DNA from 3 places in the Micromonospora sp. NPDC127501 genome. Region 1 is predicted to be linked to each of the others. Evidence: riboswitches for the same ligand, from Rfam matches in the RefSeq annotation. Region 1 holds a riboswitch; each other region holds the start of a gene.

Evidence for each region. Region 1 has a riboswitch for cobalamin ahead of ABTW72_RS04795 (ABC transporter substrate-binding protein). Riboswitches for the same ligand answer to the same signal wherever they lie in the genome.
Region 2: linked by a shared signal. The riboswitch ahead of ABTW72_RS20305 (ribonucleoside-diphosphate reductase subunit alpha) and the one ahead of ABTW72_RS04795 (ABC transporter substrate-binding protein) in region 1 are both predicted to bind cobalamin.
Region 3: linked by a shared signal. The riboswitch ahead of cobN (cobaltochelatase subunit CobN) and the one ahead of ABTW72_RS04795 (ABC transporter substrate-binding protein) in region 1 are both predicted to bind cobalamin.

Annotation. Positions count from the first base shown of each region.
Region 1 covers NZ_JBEORJ010000002.1:178,462-185,091, reverse strand. Annotated here, with positions in the region: gene ABTW72_RS04810 (DUF4229 domain-containing protein) at 1-81, shown strand, start outside; gene ABTW72_RS04805 (C39 family peptidase) at 177-1,514, opposite strand; gene ABTW72_RS04800 (M14 family metallopeptidase) at 1,725-3,602, shown strand; cobalamin riboswitch at 3,737-3,878, shown strand; gene ABTW72_RS04795 (ABC transporter substrate-binding protein) at 3,969-4,898, shown strand; gene ABTW72_RS04790 (FecCD family ABC transporter permease) at 5,143-6,171, shown strand; gene ABTW72_RS04785 (ABC transporter ATP-binding protein) at 6,168-6,630, shown strand, end outside.
Region 2 covers NZ_JBEORJ010000008.1:258,131-264,760, forward strand. Annotated here, with positions in the region: gene ABTW72_RS20295 (FadR/GntR family transcriptional regulator) at 1-169, opposite strand, end outside; gene ABTW72_RS20300 (enolase C-terminal domain-like protein) at 177-1,574, opposite strand; cobalamin riboswitch at 2,005-2,221, shown strand; gene ABTW72_RS20305 (ribonucleoside-diphosphate reductase subunit alpha) at 2,415-4,736, shown strand; gene ABTW72_RS20310 (ribonucleotide-diphosphate reductase subunit beta) at 4,802-5,797, shown strand; gene ABTW72_RS20315 (MerR family transcriptional regulator) at 5,794-6,630, opposite strand, start outside.
Region 3 covers NZ_JBEORJ010000012.1:205,104-211,733, reverse strand. Annotated here, with positions in the region: gene cobN (cobaltochelatase subunit CobN) at 1-3,143, opposite strand, end outside; cobalamin riboswitch at 3,402-3,578, opposite strand; gene ABTW72_RS25780 (hypothetical protein) at 3,932-4,267, opposite strand; gene ABTW72_RS25775 (RNA polymerase sigma factor) at 4,395-4,976, shown strand; gene ABTW72_RS25770 (hypothetical protein) at 4,969-5,688, shown strand; gene ABTW72_RS25765 (maleylpyruvate isomerase N-terminal domain-containing protein) at 5,685-6,461, opposite strand.

The DNA of each region.
Region 1 (6,630 bases):
GCCGGCGAAGACCAGACCCCCACCCCCGACCCTCCCACCACCCCCGACCCTCCCACCCAAGCCCCCGACTCCCAGCGTTGATCAAGAGGTTTGCGTCACCAGGACGGCTTCCGGTGACGCAAACCTCTTGATCAACATGTGCTCAAGCGGGGCGGGGCGGTGAGCGGGGCGGTGGGTTACCAGTTGGTGGAGCCGGGGACCTTGGGCCAGGGCTTCGAGATGGGCTTGATCAGGTACGCGATGCCGCCGGAGCCACCGGAGACGCCGCCGCTGGCGTTGGTGCGCTTGGTGCGCAGCCAGATCTGCTCGAACTGCGCACGCTTGTAGACGTTGCGCACCACGTCGTTGCTGGACGAGGCCGGGTCGTTGACGATCACGTCGCCGTCGGCGGTGAAGCCGACCACCACGAACAGGTGCCCGGAGGTGCCGTAGTTCGCCCCGTCCAGCTCACTGGCGAGGAAGGACTGGCTGGTCACGACGGGGATGCCGGCGGCGATGAAACGCTCCAGCTCGTCCAGCGAGTGCAGCCGGGTCACCCGGCCCTCCAGTCCGGGGAAGCTGGCCGCGTACGCGGTGTTGAACGGCCAGTTGCCCGCGCCGTCGTACGCGTAGTCGTAGGTCATCCGCGCGGCGTGGTTGACCGTCGGGTCGGGGTAGGTCGGGTCCACCCAGGAGGTGTCGGCCGCCGACGGTTTGCGTCCCCAGTACTCGACCACCATTTCCGTGGAGGTGGGTGAGCACCACGCCTCGCCGCCGCCGTCGTACTCCGGGTAGTGCCCGGAGTGCACGTTCTGCGAGTAGCGCGGCACCGGCAGTTCCCGGCCCCAGGCGATGTGCCCGGCGCTCGGCGGCACCGTGAACCGGTCCGGCACCGTGGAGCTCATCGCGCCCAACATCCGGACCACCGGGGCGGCGCTCTGCCCGGGTGCGCGGTAGAGGGTCAGCTTGAGCTGGTACGACCGCAGCAGCACCCCGGCGGTGGCGTCGTCGATGCTGAAGGTGTCGGTCCAGATCGTCGACCAGGGGTCGCCCTGCCGGTTGACGCTGGTCCGCTTGATGTCGGTGTCGCCGGACGCCCAACGACCCAGGACGTACCACGGGGTCTGGTCGCCGCTGGTGTAGCTGCCCTGCATTTCCACCTGGATCCAGGTGCCGGCGGGGGTCTCCGCGTTCCAGGAGGCGATCAGCTCGGTGGCGTCGAACCCGACCCGGGTCACCGGCGAGGTCCAGGTGCCGTACTCCCAGGTGCGGGTGGCACCGGTGTGCGGGTCCGCGTACTCGATGGTGCCGGCCGGGCGGGCCAGGGTGACGCCCGCTCGGGCGCCGGGCACGACGCGGGTTCCGGCCCGGCTGCCCCGGTGCCAGTCGGCGGGCCCGGACCAGTCCTGGTAGGTGATCTGCTCGTCGTGGGCGGGGGCGGGCGGGTGGGCCGCCAGCGCGGGCGCGGCGCTGGTGAGCAGGGTGAGTGCGGTGACGCCGGCGAGGGCGGCCGCGCGCAGGCGGGATCTGGCCATGGGTGCTCCGCAGTGTCGAGGGGGCATCGTCGCTGGTCAGTTTTCCGCTTGGAGGGAAGTTTCGCCAGACGTTGATAGGTGGAAAATCATTGCCGCCATGATGATCCGCCTGGGATGGACAACGCAGCGATCAATGTTGATATGACCATGTGACAGGTGGTGAAGTGTCCTTCACCGAGCGGGATCTCCCGCCCATCGAGGAGGTAGTCCATGGCCCTCCGCACGCCCATCCCCCTCCGCCGTGTCCTGGTGCTCGCTGTCGTCACCGGGCTGGGCATCGTCACCGTCGCCGCCGGTCCGGTCGCCGCCCGACCGGCACCGGACCGCACCGCCGAGCAGGCCGCCGCCGGCTACCGGGTGCTCGGGCCCCGGACCCTCGCCGACCGCAACGCGGTGGCCCGCACCGGAGCCGCCATCGACTACTCCGAACACGGTGTGCTGCACATCTCGGCCACCGCGAGCGAGGCCGCCGCGATCGGCAAACTCGGCTTCCGGCTGGAACCGCTCGCCCCGCCACCCAACGCCGAGCGCGGCGCCGGCGACTTCGGCACGCAGGCCTTCCCGCCGGCCGACTCGAACTACCACGACTACGCGGAACTGACCGCCGTCGTGAACCAGGTCGTCGCCGACCACCCGGCGATCGCCCGCAAGATCAGCATCGGTTCCTCGTACGAGGGCCGCGACCTGATGGCCGTGAAGATCTCCGACAACGTCGGCACCGACGAGAACGAGCCGGAGATCCTGTTCAACTCCCAGCAGCACGCCCGTGAGCACCTGACCGTCGAGATGGCGATCTACCTGCTCAACCTCTTCACCGACAGCTACGGCAGCGACTCCCGGATCACCAACATCGTCAACGGCCGGGAGCTCTGGATCGTGCCGACGGTCAACCCGGACGGCAGCGAGTACGACATCGCCACCGGGTCGTACCGGTCCTGGCGCAAGAACCGGCAGCCCAACAGCGGCTCGTCCAACGTCGGCACCGACCTGAACCGCAACTGGTCCTACAACTGGGGATGCTGCGGCGGCTCGTCCGGCAGCACCTCGTCGGAAACCTACCGGGGGCCGTCGGCGTTCTCCGCGCCCGAGACACAGGCGCTGCGCAACTTCGTCAACGGCCGGGTGGTCGGCGGGGTGCAGCAGATCAAGGCCAACATCGACTTCCACACGTACTCGCAGCTGGTGCTCTGGCCGTACGGCTACACCACTGCGAACACCGCGACCGGGATGAACGCCGACCAGTACAACACCTTCGCCACCATCGGTCAGCAGATGGCGGCCACCAACGGCTACACCCCGGAACAGTCCAGCGACCTCTACATCACCGATGGAGACAGCCTCGACTGGATGTGGGCCACCCACAACATCTGGGCGTACACCTTCGAGATGTACCCGGGCTCGTCCGGTGGCGGCGGCTTCTACCCGCCCGATGAGGTGATCCCGGCGCAGACCTCACGCAACCGGGAGGCGGTGCTGATCCTCAGCGAGTACGCCGACTGCCCGTATCGGGCCATCGGCAAGCAGGCGCAGTACTGCGGCGGCGGTGGCGGCACCACGGTCTGGTCGGACACCTTCGAGACCGCCACCGGCTGGACCATCAACCCGGGCGGCACCGACACCGCCACCCTCGGCGCGTTCGAGCGGGGCACCGCCCAGGCGACCACGTCCTCCGGAGCCAAGCAGCTCACCCCGTACGCCGGGTCCAACGACCTGGTCACCGGCCGGCTCGCCGGCTCGGCGGCCGGTGACTACGACCTCGACGGCGGCGTGACCAGTGCCCGGTCCCCGGCGGTGACCCTGCCGTCGTCCGGCACGCTGACCCTCTCGCTCGCCTGGTACCTGGCCCACGGCTCGAACGCCTCGTCGGCGGACTACCTGCGGGTGAGCGTGGTGCACAACGGCGGCACCACGGCGCTGCTCACCCAGGCCGGCGCGGCCAGCAACCGCAACGGGACTTGGGCGGTCGCCAACCTCAACCTCACCCCGTACGCCGGCCAGTCGGTCCGCGTGCTCGTCGAGGCTGCGGACGCGTCCGGGGCCAGCCTGGTCGAGGCGGCTGTGGACAACGTCACCATCACGTCCTCCTGATCGGGTGGGGCCCCGTCCCGCCCCGGCGGGGCCCCACCACCCGTTCCGAAACCTCAGGATCTCGGACATATGCCTCCCCGCCCCGCGTGGTGCGGGTGTCCGAGGTATCGACGGCTGCCGACCAGCCCTTGATCGATCCGGCACGTCCTGGCGGTGCGCTACCGTCTTAGCGACCAGTCCGCAGCGAAGCCGGTGCGAAACCCGGCGCTGTCCCGCAACTGTGATGCCCCACCGGTAGGTGGGGACGAGCCAGGTCGCCTACGGATCGGTCGCGATACGCGCTCTCGAGGAAGGGCGCCTCGTGGGCGGGCGTACGAAAGTCCCTGTCGGCGAAGCACCACACTCCTCGACCGACAGGAGGCCCCCATGTTCAGACGTACCCCTCGGCTCTTCGCGGCGACCCTCGCGGTCACCGCGCTCGCCCTCGGCGCCTGCGCCGAGAAGGCCGACGACCAGCCGAGCGCCGGCACCGCGGCCGCCGCCTACCCGGTCACGGTCGGCGCGCTCACCCTCGACAAGCGCCCCGAGAAGATCGTCGTGCTGTCGCCCACCGCCACCGAGATGCTCTTCGCGATCGGTGCCGGCCCGCAGGTGACCGCCGTCGACGACCAGTCGAACTACCCGGCCGACGTGCCCAAGACCGACCTCTCCGCCTTCCAGCCGAACGCGGAGGCGATCGCCGGTAAGAACCCTGACCTCGTGGTGCTCTCCGACGACCGCAACAAGATCGTCGAGCAGCTCGGCAAGCTGAAGATCCCGGTGTACCAGACCCCGGCGGCGACCACGCTCGACGACTCGTACCGGCAGATCACCGAGCTGGGCACGCTGACCGGGCACGCGGACCAGGCCACCGACGTCGCCACCCGGATGAAGGACGACATCGCCAAGCTGGTCAAGGACCTGCCGCAGCGCACCGAGAAGCTCACCTACTTCCACGAGCTGGGCCCGGAGCTGTACAGCGCCACCAGCAAGACCTTCATCGGCTCGCTCTACAGTCAGGCCGGCCTGACCAACATCGCCGACCCGGCCGACGCGGACGGCAAGAACTTCGGCTACCCGCAGCTCTCCCAGGAGTTCATCGTCAAGGCCGACCCGGACTTCGTCTTCCTGGCCGATGCGAAGTGCTGCCAGCAGAACGCCGACACGGTCAAGGCCCGCAGTGGCTGGGCCGGCCTCACCGCTGTGAAGAACAACCAGGTCGTCGCCCTGGACGACGACGTCGCCTCCCGCTGGGGCCCGCGGGTCGTGGACCTGCTCCGGGTCATCATCGACGCGGTCGCCAAGGTGCCCGCGTGACCGTCGTCCGTCGGTGACCGGGCCGCGAAAGGTGTCCGATCCGGCACCAACCGGCCGGCCCGCCGAGCCGCCGCCGCCGTCTGAGCGGGCCGAGCCTCCTGCCGAGGCCCGGCCCGCCGGGCTGCCGTCCTCCGGGGGCCGACCCTCGGGCCTGCCGTCCTCCGCGGCCCGGCCCGCCGGGCTGCCGTCCTCTGCGGCCCGGCCCGCCGGGCTGGCGTCCGGGGGTCGGCCCGCCGGCCTGCGCATGCGGTGGTTGGTCGCGGGGTTGGTCGCGGTGCTCGTCGCGCTCGTCGTCGGGGTGTCGCTCGGCCCGGTGAGCCTGCCCCCGGGCAGCGTCGCCGCCGAACTGCTCAACCTGTTCCCCGGGGTGCACCTCGACAGCGGGCTGACCGAGCGTGAGATCGCGATCGTCACCGAGCTGCGCCTGCCCCGGGTGGTGCTGGGCCTGCTCGTCGGCGGTCTGCTCGCCCTCGCCGGTGGTTGCTACCAGGGCGTGTTCCGCAACCCGCTGGCCGACCCGTACCTGCTCGGCGTGGCCGCCGGCGCCGGCCTCGCGGTCACCGCGGCGATCGCCCTCGGCGGCGCCGGCCGGCAGGGCACGCTCTCCGGGTTGCCGATGACCATTCCGCTGGCCGCGTTCGCCGGTTCGCTGCTCGCCGTCACGATGACCTACGTGCTCGGGGCGGCCGGTGGGCGACGCGGATCACCGGCCATGCTGATCCTGGCCGGGGTGGCGGTCTCCGCGTTCCTCTCCGCCGGGCAGACGTACCTTCTGCAACGCCACGCCGACAGCATCCAGCCGGTCTACTCCTGGTTGCTCGGCCGGCTGGCCACCGCCGGTTGGCACGACGTGCTGCTGGTGCTGCCGTACGCCGCGTTGACCACTGTGGTGGTGCTGCTGCACCGCCGCGAGCTGGACGTCCTCGCGGTCGGTGACGACGAGGCGAGAAGCCTGGGCCTGCACCCGCAGCGCACCCGGTACCTGTTGATCGCCGCCGCCTCGCTGGGCACCGCGGCGGCGGTCTCCGCGACCGGCCTGATCGGCTTCGTCGGCATCATCGTGCCGCACACCGTCCGGCTGCTCGCCGGGTCCAGCTACCGGGTGATCCTGCCGATGTCACTGCTGTTCGGCGGCGCGTTCCTGGCGCTGACCGACGTGGTGGCCCGCACCGTCGCCGCTCCGTCCGAGCTGCCGATCGGAGTGGTGACCGCCCTGCTGGGCGGCCCGTTCTTCGTCCTCGTGCTGCGGACCGCCCGGCGAGTGCTCACGTGAGCCGCGAACCCGCCAGCCGCGAACCCGCCACCGGCACGCCGGCCGTCGAGGTGCGCGGGCTGCACGTCGCCCTCGGTGGCACGCCGATCCTGACCGGCGTCGACCTCACCGTCGCCGTCGGCGAGTGGGTCACCGTGATCGGCCCGAACGGCGCCGGCAAATCCACCCTGTTGCGCGCCGTCGGCGGCCTGCTGCCCGCGCCGAAGGCGATCACTCTCTTCGGTACGCCGAGCGCCGCGCTGCGCCGACGGGACCGCGCCCGGATTGTGGCCACTGTGGCACAGTCCCCGGTGGTGCCGCCCGGCATGTCGGTGCTGGACTACGTGCTGCTCGGCCGCACCCCGTACATCCCGACCCTGGGCCGGGAGTCGACCGCCGACGTCGACGCCGTGCACGAGGTGCTGGGGCGGTTGGACCTCGCCGGCTTCCACCGTCGCGAACTGGCCACCCTCTCCGGCG
Region 2 (6,630 bases), on a different contig from region 1:
TGACGATGCCGAGGATCGACAGGGCCGACATCCCCTCGCGCAGGGACCCGCGCGAGACACCGAGCTGCTCGGCGAGGTCCTTCTCGATGGGCAACCGGTCCCCGGGCCTGAACTGCCCTTCGAGGATCATCCGCTTGATGCCGTTGACCACTTCGTCAGTGCGAGACATGATCCCCCTAGCGGCCGGCGGGGGTGGCCTTCCCACCCGCGATCACGTACGCCGCCTCCGGAGATGACACGGTAGTCGGGTCTGTCGCCGCCCAGTAGTGGCCGTCGGGAAACCGGTAGAGCGCGACCGACTCCTGACGCATCCGGGTGGAGTAGCCGGGTTGGCTGGGCAGGACGTATCCGCTGCCGGAACCGGTGTCCCGGATGATGCAGGGATCGGTGAAGTGCTCGTGCAGGTGGTCGACGAACTCGGTGACACGGTTGGTGAGGTCCCCCGAGATCGCGACGTAGTCGAGCACCGACACGTGTTGGACCATCTCGCACAGCCCGACACCGCCGGCGTGCGGGCACACCGGGACGTCGAACTTCGCGGCGAGCAGCAGCACGGCGACGATCTCGTTGATGCTGGCCAACCGGCCGGTGTCCAGCTGGCAGAAGTCGATGGCCTCGGCCTGGAACAGCTGCTTGAACATCACCCGGTTGTGGCAGTGTTCGCCGGTGGCGACGCCGATCGGAGCGACGGCGCGGCGGACGGCCGCGTGACCCAGGATGTCGTCGGGGCTGGTCGGCTCCTCGATCCACAGTGGCTTGAACTGGGCGAGGGCGGTGACCCACTCGATGGCCTGGCCGACGTCCCACACCTGGTTGGCGTCGATCATCAGGTTGCGATCCGGCCCGAGGATCTCCCGCGCGATCGCGCATCGGCGGATGTCGTCGTCGAGGTTGGCGCCCACCTTGAGCTTGACGTAGCCGTAGCCGGTGTCCACCGCTTCCTGACACAGCCGGCGCAGCTTGTCGTCGCCGTAGCCGAGCCAACCCGCCGAGGTGGTGTAGGCGGGGTAGCCGGTCCGGTCGAGCTCGGCGAGACGGGCGGCCTTCGTGCCCTCCTTGGCCCGCAGGATGGCCAGTGCCTCGTCCCGGGTCAGCGCGTCGGACAGGTAGCGCAGGTCCGCGATGTCGACGAGTTGCTCGGGGGACATGTCGACGAGCAGCCGCCACAGAGGCTTGTCGGCGAGCCGGGCGACCAGGTCCCACGACGCGTTCAACACGGCCGCCAGGGACAGGTGGACGACGCCCTTCTCCGGACCGAGCCAGCGCAGTTGGGAGTCGGAGGTGAGGAGGCGGTAGACCGCGCCCATGTCCGCTGCCATCGTCGCCACGTCCAGGCCCACCAGAAGCTGTGCCTGGTGGACTGCCGCCGCCGCGACGATGTCGTTGCCTCGACCGATCGTGAAGGTCAGGCCGTGACCCGCGAGAGGCGCGCCCACGCCGTCGACGCCGTCGGTGTGCAGGACGACGTAGGCCGCCGAGTAGTCGCCGTCCTTGTTCATGGCGTCTGACCCGTCAGCGGTCAGGGAGGTGGGGAAGCGGACGTCTTCGACGGTGACGGCAGTGATCTGCGGCATGCGCTCCTCGCCCGGCTAGGCTAAAGATCAGATGATCACTGGGAGTATACGGAGGGCCGCTCCAGCGCGTCAACGATGTCGATCACCGCAGGCCCACAGACATATGATGTTTGCCCTGCCGGGTTGATCCGCCTTGCCGTCCATCGTGCCGGTTGGCGGGCGGCGATGACGCGGGTGGCGGTCCGTGGAGATCGGATGTTCCGCCCCCTTCGGAGCATTGACGGGAGCCTATTGGTGCGAGCCTGCGCCGCCATGGCCTCGATATGTCACATCTTTGTCGACTGTCGACACCGACGCGGAGAGCCCGTCTCCGGTGCCCGGCGTCGGTCTGCGTGGCGTGGTCGGCCGGGGTGGTGACGGTGGTCACCGAGACGGTGCCGACACGCCCGAGACCGACATGTGGGGTGTGACAACGACTGCGTCCCTATATATGGTGTCGAGCGCAGCTGGTTCGGCCGCTCATCCAGGGTGGTCGAGGCAACAGGGAACCCGGTGGAAATCCGGGACTGTCCCGCAGCGGTGAGTGGGAACGACCGCCGTCAACAGCACTGGGCCACCGATCGGCCTGGGAAGCGACGGCCAGTAGGAGACCGGCGACACCGGTCGTGCCCGCGAGTCCGAAGACCTGCCAGCGCGCCGCGTACCCGCACCCGGGTGGGCGGCGGTCCGAGGCCGCGTGGGACGGCTGACGCCACCTGACCCCACGCCGGGCTGGCGTGGCGTCCGTCGGTGTCTGTCTCCTCGCGTCCGGGCCACCAGGTCTCGAACTCCGAGGAGCGAGTGGTGACAGTCACCGAGGTAGTCCCGGCCAGCGGCGACGCGACAGTGCGGCGCACGCCGATGCAGGTCCGCAAGCGCGACGGCGGCACCGAACCCGTGGACGTGAACAAGATCGTCCGAGCGGTCGAGCGGTGGGCCGACGACCTGACCGACGTGGACCCGATGCGGGTGGCCACCCGCACCATCAGCGGCCTCTACGACGGCGCGACCACCGCCGAACTGGACCGGCTGTCCATCCAGACCGCCGCCGAGATGATCGGTGAGGAGCCGCAGTACTCGCGCCTCGCCGCGCGGCTGCTGGCCGGCTACGTCGACAAGGAGGTGCGTCGACAGGGCGTCACCTCGTTCAGCGCGGCGATCCGGGTCGGCCACGCCGAGGGCCTGATCGGTGACGACACCGCCGCGTTCGTCGCCGCACACGCCGCGACCCTCGACCACGTCATCGACCCGAACGGCGACCGCCGGTTCGAGTACTTCGGCCTGCGCACCGTGTACGACCGCTACCTGCTGCGCCACCCCACCAGCCGACTCGTGCTGGAGACCCCGCAGTACTGGCTGCTGCGGGTGGCCTGCGGGCTCTCCCGGACGGCCGACGAGGCGGTCGACTTCTACCGGCTGATGTCCAGCCTGGCCTACCTGCCCAGCTCACCGACCTTGTTCAACTCCGGCACCCGGCACACCCAGATGTCCTCCTGCTACCTGGTCGACTCCCCGCTCGACGAGCTGGACTCGATCTACCAGCGGTACGCCCAGGTCGCCAACCTGTCCAAGTTCGCCGGTGGCATCGGCATCGCGTACTCCCGGGTCCGCTCCCGCGGAGCGCTGATCCGGGGCACCAACGGGCAGTCCAACGGGATCGTGCCGTGGCTGCGCACGCTGGACGCGAGCGTCGCCGCGGTGAACCAGGGTGGCCGGCGCAAGGGCGCGGCCTGCGTCTATCTGGAGCCGTGGCACCCGGACATCGAGGAGTTCCTGCAACTGCGGGACAACACCGGCGAGGACGCCCGACGTACCCACAACCTCAACCTGGCCAACTGGATCCCGGACGAGTTCATGCGCCGGGTCGAGGCCGACGAGCTGTGGTCGCTGTTCGACCCGCACGAGGTGCCCGAGCTGCCCGACCTGTGGGGGGAGCGGTTCGACGCCGCGTACCGGGAGGCCGAGGCACAGGAACGCTACGTGCGGCAGGTCCCGGCACGGGAGCTGTACGGGAAGATGATGCGGACCCTCGCCCAGACCGGCAACGGCTGGATGACCTTCAAGGACGCCGCCAACCGGCTCTGCAACCAGACCGCCGAGCCGGGCAACGTGGTGCACCTGTCGAACCTCTGCACCGAGATCGTCGAGGTGTCCAGTGACACCGAGACCGCCGTGTGCAACCTCGGATCGGTGAACCTCGCCGCCCACCTCACCGACGGCGGCGTCGACTGGGAGCGGCTGCGCGCCACGGTGCGGACCGCGGTGACCTTCCTCGACCGGGTCATCGACATCAACTACTACCCGACAGCGCAGGCGGCGGCGAGCAACCCCCGCTGGCGACCGGTCGGACTCGGGCTGATGGGCCTACAGGACGTCTTCTTCGCGCTGCGGCTGCCGTTCGACTCGCCGGCCGCGCGGGAGCTGTCCACCCGGATCAGCGAGGAGCTGTACCTGACCGCGCTGGAGACCTCCGCCGACCTGGCGCGCGACTTCGGCGCGCATCCGGCGTACCCGCAGACCCGGGCCGCGCGGGGCCAGCTCCAGCCCGACCTGTGGGGTGTCGAGGGTACGCAGACCGCGCGGTGGGAGGCGCTGCGCCAGCGGGTCGAGGCGTACGGGCTGCGCAACTCGCTGCTCGTCGCGGTCGCGCCGACCGCGACCATCGCCTCGATCGCCGGGTGCTACGAGTGCATCGAGCCGCAGGTGTCCAACCTGTTCAAGCGCGAGACCCTGTCGGGGGAGTTCCTCCAGGTCAACACCGCTCTGGTACGCGAGCTGAAGGCCCGCGGTCTGTGGACCGAGCGGATCCGTTCGGCGATCAAGCGGGCGGAGGGGTCGGTGCAGGACATCGCCGAGCTGCCGGCCGGCGTACGGGAGTTGTTCCGCACCGCGTGGGAGCTGCCGCAGCGGGCGCTGATCGACCTGGCCGCCGCCCGCGCCCCGTTCATCGACCAGTCCCAGTCGCTGAACCTGTTCCTGGCCGCGCCGACCATCGGCAAGCTCTCCTCGATGTACCTGTACGCCTGGAAGGCCGGGCTGAAGACCACCTACTACCTGCGCTCGCGCCCCGCGACGCGGATCCAGCAGGCCACCGTCAGCGCTGTCGCACCCGCCGTCGTCGTCGACGCGGAGGCGCTGGCCTGCTCGCTGGAGAACCCCGAGTCGTGCGAGGCCTGCCAGTGATCTCCGCCGACACCACCGACGCCAGCACCACCGACGCCAGCACCACCGACACGAGGACCACGCACATGCTGCTCGACCCCGGGATGGACCTGACTCTCCGCCCGATGCGCTACCCGCACTTCTTCGACCGGTTCCGCGACGCGATCCGCAACACCTGGACGGTCGAGGAGGTCGACCTGCACGCCGACCTCGCCGACCTGGACAAGCTGTCGCCGGCCGAACGGCACCTGGTCAGCCGCCTGGTGGCGTTCTTCGCCACCGGTGACACGATCGTCGCCAACAACCTGGTGCTCAACCTCTACCAGCACGTCAACAGCCCGGAGGGTCGCCTCTACCTGTCCCGCCAGCTGTTCGAGGAGGCCGTGCACGTCCAGTTCTATCTCAACCTGCTCGACACGTACGTGCCCGACGAGACGGAGCGCTTCGAGGCCTTCGCGGCCATCGAGAACATCCCCTCGATCCGTCGTAAGGCCGAATTCTGCTTCCGGTGGATCGACTCCCTGAACGACCTGCGGGAGCTGCGGTCCCGCGAGGACCGGCGCACGTTCCTGCTCAACCTGATCTGCTTCGCCGCCTGCATCGAGGGGTTGTTCTTCTACGGCGCGTTCGCGTACGTCTACTTCCTGCGCTCCCGCGGCCTGCTGCACGGCCTCGCCTCGGGCACCAACTGGGTGTTCCGCGACGAGTCCATGCACATGGCGTTCGCGTTCGACGTCGTCGACACCGTCCGCGCCGAGGAGCCGGACCTGTTCGACGACGACCTCGCCGACCAGGTTCGCCGGATGCTCACCGAGGCGGTCGAGTGTGAGGTGCAGTTCGCCGAGGACCTGTTGGGCCATGGTGTGCCCGGTCTGACGTTGGCCGACATGCGGGAGTACCTCCAGCACGTCGCCGACCGCCGCCTCGCCCAGCTCGGCATCGCGCCGCACTACGGGTCGAGCAACCCGTTCGGCTTCATGGAGTTGCAGGACGTGCAGGAGCTGTCCAACTTCTTCGAGCGGCGGGTGTCGGCGTACCAGGTCGGGGTGACCGGCACTGTCGCCTTCGACGACGACTTCTAGGCGGCAACCGATCCGGGGGCCTGGCGTCGCTTGGTGAGCCACCGCATCACGTGCAGTGGGTGCGACGCCGGGTCCGGGATCGGGTGGAAGACGTGTTCGACCGCGCCGTCGGCGACGATCAGGGTCAGCCGCTCGTAGAGCGTCATGTCGCCCGCGGTGCGGGTCGGCAGCCGCAGCGCGTCGGCCAGGGTCAGCCTCGGGTCGGGGATCAGCGGGTAGGGCAGCCGCAGTCGGTGCGCGAGTTCTCGCTGGTACCCGGTCGACTGCGCGGACAGGCCGTACACCCGGGCGGCGCCGGCCGCGCGGAGCTCGGCGTGATGGTCGCGGAACCAGGCGGCCTGCTCGGTGCTGCCGCGCGCGCCGTGGATCTCCAGCAGCCCGTTGGGCAGGTCGACGCCCGGTCGTCCGGTCAGCGGGTAGACGAAGATGACGCTGCGCCCGGGACCGAGCGCGCCGAGGTCGACCGGGCGGCCGTCGGTGCCGTAGAAGGACAGCGGCGGCAATCTGACGCCGACCAGCGCGGTGGGGTCGGCGCCTTCGGCGGGACTGCCGGGTACGACCTGGGTCGCGGCGGCGTCCAGGCGCGCGTCCAGCGCGTCCCGCTGGGCGGTCAGCTTGCCGATCCGCTCCTGGAGGTTCGTGATGGTGCTGCGGTACGTGGCCACCGCCGCCGCGCACACGTCGGTGTCGTCGGAACCATCGGCGATCGACTCGACGAACGGGCGGGTCTCCTCGACGGTGAGGCCGAGCGCCATCAGCTCGCGGATCTGCGCCACCAGCCGCACCGCGATCGGGTCGTACTCGCGGTAGCCGTTGCTCAGCCGCCGGGGTAC
Region 3 (6,630 bases), on a different contig from region 1:
ACCGCCACCGCGATCCGGGCGAACGAGCGCTCCATGTCGGCGCGCGCCTCCCGCCCGTCCAGGCCCCGGCCGTACGCGTAGCCGCCCCACACCGCGTACACCTCGGCCAGGTCGGCGTCGCTGCGCCAGGTCCGGGCGTCGATCAGGGGCAGCAGCCCAGCGCCGTAGGCGCCGGGCTTGGAGCCGAAGATCCGGGCGGTGGCCCGCCGCTCGTCGCCGTGCTCGGCGAGGTCGACGGCGACGTGCGCCCGCAGGTAGTTCTCCTCGTCCGGCTCGTCCAGGGCGGCGACCCGCCGGACGGCGTCGTCGAGCAGCGCCACCACGTGCGGAAACGCGTCGCGGAAGAACCCGGAGATGCGCACTGTGACGTCGACACGCGGGCGGCCCAGCTCGGCGGTCGGCACCACCTCGACGCCGGTGACCCGCCGGGACCGGTCGTCCCAGACCGGCCGGCAGCCCAGCAGCGCGAGCACCTCGGCGATGTCGTCGCCCTGGGTTCGCATCGCGCTGGTGCCCCACACTGTCAACCCCACCGAGCGGGGGTACGTCCCGGTGTCGGCGAGGTGCCGGGCCAGCAGCGAGTCGGCGAGGGCCACCCCGACGTCCCAGGCGTTGCGGCTGGGGATGGCCTTCGGGTCGACGGAGTAGAAGTTGCGGCCGGTGGGCAGCACGTTGACCAGGCCCCGGGTGGGTGAGCCGGAAGGGCCGGGCGGCACGAACCTCCCGTCCAGCGCCCCGAGGGTGTTGGTCAGCTCGTCCGTGGTGCGGTCCAGTCGGGGCACCAGCTCGGTGGCGGCGAAGTGCAGCACCGCGGCGACGTCCGGCATCGACCGACCGGTCACCTCCGTCACCACGGCGTCAACCGTGTCCACCGCCCAGTCCAGGGTCTCCATGCCCACGACCAGCCGCCGCGCGAGGGCCTCGATGAGGTCGATCGCGTCGGCGGCGGTGCCGGCCGGCCCGTCCACCACGTCGGTCAGCGCGGCAGGCAGCGCCAGTCGCTGTCCCGGCGACGCGAGCAACTCCTGCTCGTCGAGGGAGTACGCGACGGCCAGGGCCTGTCGCAGGCCGGGCAGGGCCCGGGCGCCGCCCCAGATCTGCGGGGCGCGCAGTACCGCGAGGACCAGGTTGACCCGGGGCTCGCCGGTGGGCGCGTCGGCGAGGATGTGCAGCCCGTCGCGGATCTGCACGTCCTTGACCTCGCACAGGTACCCGTCGAGGTGCAGCACGAAGTCGTCGAAGTCGTCCGCGTCGGGCATCGCCTCGGCGTGCAGGTCGTGGTGCAGCTCGGCGGCGCGCACCAGGTCCCAGATCTGGGCCCGCACGGTCGGCACCTTGGCCGGGTCGAGGGCCTGCACTGTCGCGTACTCGTCGAGCAGTTGTTCCAGCTTGGCCAGGTCGCCGTAGGTCTCGGCGCGGGCCATCGGCGGGACCAGATGGTCGACGACCACGGCGTGCGCCCGCCGCTTGGCCTGGGTGCCCTCGCCGGGGTCGTTGACGATGAACGGGTACACCAGCGGCAGGTCGCCGAGGACCGCGTCGGGTGCGCAGTCGGCGGCCAGGCCGAGGCCCTTGCCGGGCAGCCACTCCAGGGTGCCGTGCTTACCGAGGTGCACCACGGCGTCCGCGCCGAAACCGCCGTCCGCGACCGGCGCGGTCAACCAGCGGTACGCGGCCAGGTAGTGGTGGCTGGGCGGCAGGTCCGGGTCGTGGTAGATGGCGATCGGGTTCTCCCCGAAGCCGCGGGGCGGCTGGATCAGCAGCACCACGTTGCCGAAGCGCAGCCCGGCGAGCACGATGTCGCCGCCCTCGGTGTACAGCTCGCCCGGCGGCTCACCCCAGTGCTCCCGCATCCGCTCGCGCAGCTCGGCCGGGACCTCGTCGAACCAGCGCCGGTACGTCGGTCCCGGAATCCGGGCCTCGGCGGCGGCCAACTGGTCCGGGGTGAGCCACTCCACGTCGTGACCACCGGCGGCGATCAGCGCGTGGATCAGCGCGTCGCCGTCGTCGGGCGGTGGCGTGTCACCCAGGTCGTAGCCGGCCTCGGTCAGCGCGGCGAACAGCCGGACCGCCGAGGCCGGGGTGTCCAACCCGACGGCGTTGCCGACCCGGGAGTGCTTGGTGGGGTACGAGCTGAGCACGACGGCGACCCGCTTGTCGGCGTGCGGCACGTACCGCAGTCGGGCGTGGCGCACCGCGATCCCGGCGACCCGGGCGGCCCGCTCGGGATCGGCGGCGTAGACCGAGAGCCCGTCGGCGTCGATCTGCTTGAACGAGAACGGCACGGTGACGATCCGGCCGTCGAACTCGGGGATGGCCACCTGCATGGCGGCGTCCAGTGGGGACAGGCCGGCGTCGCTGTCGGCCCACTGCGCGCGGGTGCTGGTGAGGCAGAGCGCCTGGATGACCGGCACGTCCAGGGCGGCCAGGGCACCGACGTCCCAGGCGTCCTCGTCGCCGCCACCGGAGGCGTCCGCGGCGACCGCGCCGCCGGCCGCGAGCACCGTGACCAGCAGCGCGTCACAGCGGGCGAAGAGCCCGAGCGGGCCGGCGCCCGCGGTCAGCCCCCGCAGCGAGCCGCAGAAGATCGGTAGCGGGTTGGCTCCGGCTTTGTGGACCGCGTCCGCGAGCACGTCGACGAAGTCGGTGTTGCCGGCGAGGGCGTGCGCCCGGTAGAAGACGATTCCCACTGTGGGCCGGTCCGGGTCGGCGGGGTGTTCGCCGTGCACGCCGTACGCCGGGGTGGGCGCGGGTGCGGCGAACCCCTCGCCGGTGAGCAGCACCGTGTCGCAGAGGAACCGGGCCAACTGTCCGAGGTTGTCCGGGCCGCCTTCCACCAGGTACGCCAGCGCCTGGGTGACGACCCCGGACGGCACGGTGGAGATGGCCATCAGCTCCGCGTCGGGCAGCGCCTCGCCGCCGAGCACGACCGTCGGCACGCCGGTGGCGAGCACCGCGGCGAGGCCGTCCGGCCACGCCTGCCGACCGCCGAGCAGGCGTACGACGACGAGGGCGACCCCGTCGAGCAGGGCGGGCACCTCCTCGACGGCGACCCGGGCGGGGTTGGCCAACCGGTAGTCGGCGCCGCTGGCGCGGGCGGCCAGCAGGTCGGTGTCGGCGGTGGACAGCAGCAGGATGCGCACGGCAGGCTCCGGAAAATGACGCCCTGGGCCCTCACGGGGGCGACCGGGGCGATGCGGGTGGGTACGGCGTCAGCCGGTACGACGGCCCGAGCGAACCGGGCACCGATGCAGGCGTCGGGGCCGGTCAGCGCCGGGCGATCAGCTCAGCGGTGCCGGTGGCCGGTGTCCTTGGAATGCACTGCCTGGAGCGCTATACGACGATAATCGTCGATGAATGAGACGCCGTGCGTCATCGGGTCCTCCTCGGGTGTCCACGCCCTGGGGTACGTCCCGACGGCCGAAGTATCCTGGCTTCCGGATCGACGCTCTCCCCCGGCCTTCCAACCGCAGACACACGGCCGTGACTCACGAGGGGGGATCGCTCCCCGGTGACAGTGGCGGGACCGCGTCGGATTCGCACCGACTTCCTTCACTGCCGTCAGGCCGCGAATGCTGCCACACCGCCGCGCCGCCGGTCAACGCGGACCCCACCCCCACCCGACCACGCTCACCACATTGACCTGCGGAAATATCGGCGCGCGGGGGATGCATCTCGCCGCAATGGCGGGCTGGGCGAACTGGTTGATCGGCCCTGCGGACTGGCCCGTGGCAGGGGGCGGAGTGTTCACGCGGCCCCTTTGGAGCTGATGTCGTAGACGATTCAGCCGCCTCGGCTCCCGGTCCGCGCATCGGCTTCAGGTCCGGCCGTACGGCGATATCGCCAACGATTCAGCTCCAAAGGCGCCGAACGACACATGCCCGGGACCGAACACGCCACGCGCGACGACCGACACCGGTCGACGCCCCGATCAGCGGGCGTGGCGTTCCGGGTGGGCCCGGCTCCAGGTCCGCATCCGTTCCGGGTAGCCGGTGCGCGCCGCCTCGTACAGCGGCACCGCGTGCTTGCGGGCGATGGCCCCGGCCGCGCGGGGCGTTCCGGTACGGCGGCGGATCCACTCGCCGTCGTGGGCGATCGCCACCACCGTGGTGTCGGTCGCGGTGGTCTCCGGTTCCAGGTAGAACTCCACCCCGCGACGGGTGGCGACGAACGCCTCCAGCGCCGCGAGGTCGTCGCGGGTCGCCTCCCGGTCCAGCTTCGTCGGGGTCGCCTCGGCACCCCGTGACCGGCGGTTGAACCAGCTCATGCCCGCCCCTCTCCTCGACGTCCCTCCAGTGCAGCACCGGTTCCTGGCAATACGCTGCACGCCGGATGGGAGAGAGCTGACCTGCGTCGGGAAATCCCTGTGGAACCCGCAGCGGGTGGGCGGTGTCATGAGTGTGATCCGAACGGAGGCTCCCCTGGACGACGAGGCGCTCGTCACCCGCGCTCGGGCAGGCGACCTGGAGGCGTACGACCTCCTGGTCACCCGGCACACCGCGTCCGCGTACCGGACCGCGGTGCTGCTCGGCGCGGGCTCGGACTCCGAGGACGTCATCCAGGAGGCGTTTGTGAAGGCGTACCGGAAGCTGTCCCGTTACCGGGGCGACGCGTCCTTCCGGTCGTGGCTGCTCGCGATCGTCGCGAACGAGACCCGTAACCTGCACCGCTCGCGTGGCCGGCGCGACGGGCTCGTCCTACGGGCGGCGGCAGCGGACCCGACGTCCGAGGTCGCCGAGGACGACGCGGTCGGCGCGGTCCTCGCCGGGGAGCGCCGAGCGTCGCTGGTGCGGGCCCTGCGACAACTGCCGGTACGGGACCGCGAGGTGATCGTCTGCCGGTTCTTCCTCGATCTCACCGAGGAGGAGACGGTGGCGGCTCTGGGCTGGCCCCGGGGCACGGTGAAGTCGCGGACGTCCCGGGCGCTGGCGAAGCTTCGTGGCCTGCTCGACCGTGAGGAGGTCCGGCATGGGTGACCTCGAACGGGAACTGCGCGACCTGTCCGCCTGGCTGGACACCCCCGATCCGCCCGACGTGACCGCCCGCGTCCGCGTACGACTCGGCACGCCCGCGCCCCGGCGGCGCCGGTGGCGATCGCTCGCCGTGGTCGCGCTCGTCGGCCTGCTGGTGGCGGTGTTGCCGCCGACGCGGGCCGCGATCGCCGACGTCGTCACGGGGCTGCTGCGCTTCGCCGGGGTCAGCATCGCCACCTCACCCGCCCCGACGCCGCCCGGCGGCACCGCGTCGCCGTTGCCCGGGCAGCGGGCCGTCGCCCTGGACGAGGCCCAACGGGCGGTGCGGTTTCCGATCCGCCTACCGGCGATGCTGGGCACGCCCGAGCAGGTGCTGGTCGCCGACCCGGACGCCACGGGCCGGTACCGGGTGGCGACGCTGCTCTACGACGGGGGCGCGCTGCGCGTCGACGCGTTCGACGGTCACCTCGACCTGGCCTTCCACAAGGAGGTGACTCCGCCGGGCGCGAACTGGGTCCAGGTCAACGGCGACTTCGCCGTCTGGGTCGACGGCCCGCACGTGTTGTCCTACGTGGACCGGGCAGGCGGGATCCGCCGGGAGACCGCCCGACTTGCCGGCTCGACCCTGATCTGGCAGGACAACGACGTGAGCTACCGGCTTGAGGGCACCCTCACCAGGGCCGAGGCGATCGAGATCGCGCGCTCACTGGGCTAGTACGCGTTCGGGTCCCAGTCTGCGAGTTGCTCCATCGGCTGGATGTCGCCGGTGGTCTCCAGGTCGTCGAGCGGGACGCGCTCGTAGAAGTAGAGCACCATGTCGCTCGCTGTGCCTCGCATCGCCATGTCGCCCGGCTGCGCGTCGGCGGCGAGGTCGTCGCAGCGGACCCCGTCGGCGTCGAGGGTCAGGCGCCAGGAGCGGCCCTCGGTCGTGTGCAGGTCGATGGTCGCCGGGTTGAACGGCCAGGGGACGGTCGTCGCCGCGACGGTCGTCAGGAACTCGTCGACGCCTTCGACCGCGACGTCCGTCGGCAGCGGCTGTGCGGCCCCCTGGGTGAGTTGGGCGTCGTAGGTGTGGACGGCCAACTCCTGGATCTGGTGTCGGGCCACGGCTCCGCTGGTCTGCGGGGCCTGCGAGCGACCCCACCAGGTCCAGCAGCCGCGGTTCGGGCCGGCCGCGCGCATCGCGTCGAGCATGAGCTCGGTCGACTCGGCCAGCCAGGCGTCCAGGGCTTCGCGGTCGCGGGGCGCTGTCGGGGCGCCCTTCGGGTCCGTCCTCGCCGGGGGCTCAGCACCCGGGCCCGCCGCGATGATGGCGGCCTGGCGGCGGCGGCCGTCGCCGAGGTGCTGCGCCAGGTCGCGCAGCGTCCAGTCCGGACAGGTGGGGACCTGGACATCAAGGTCGGGGGCGGACGCGATCGCGGCGCGGACCGCGGCTGAGCGGTCTTCGATCAACCGCAGGACCTCGGGGAAAGCCAAGATGTTCTGCACCTCGGCTGTGTACCACTACGCTGCGACCACGGACAGCGAATTTGTCGGACGAACGCGTGAACAGCCGCCCGGCGCCGTCCGGAACTCCGCGCACCGCTCGCCAACGGCGACCATTCCTGACCCACGCCGGCCGGGCAGCACTGGTTCCTGGCCGGTCAGCCCGGTCTAC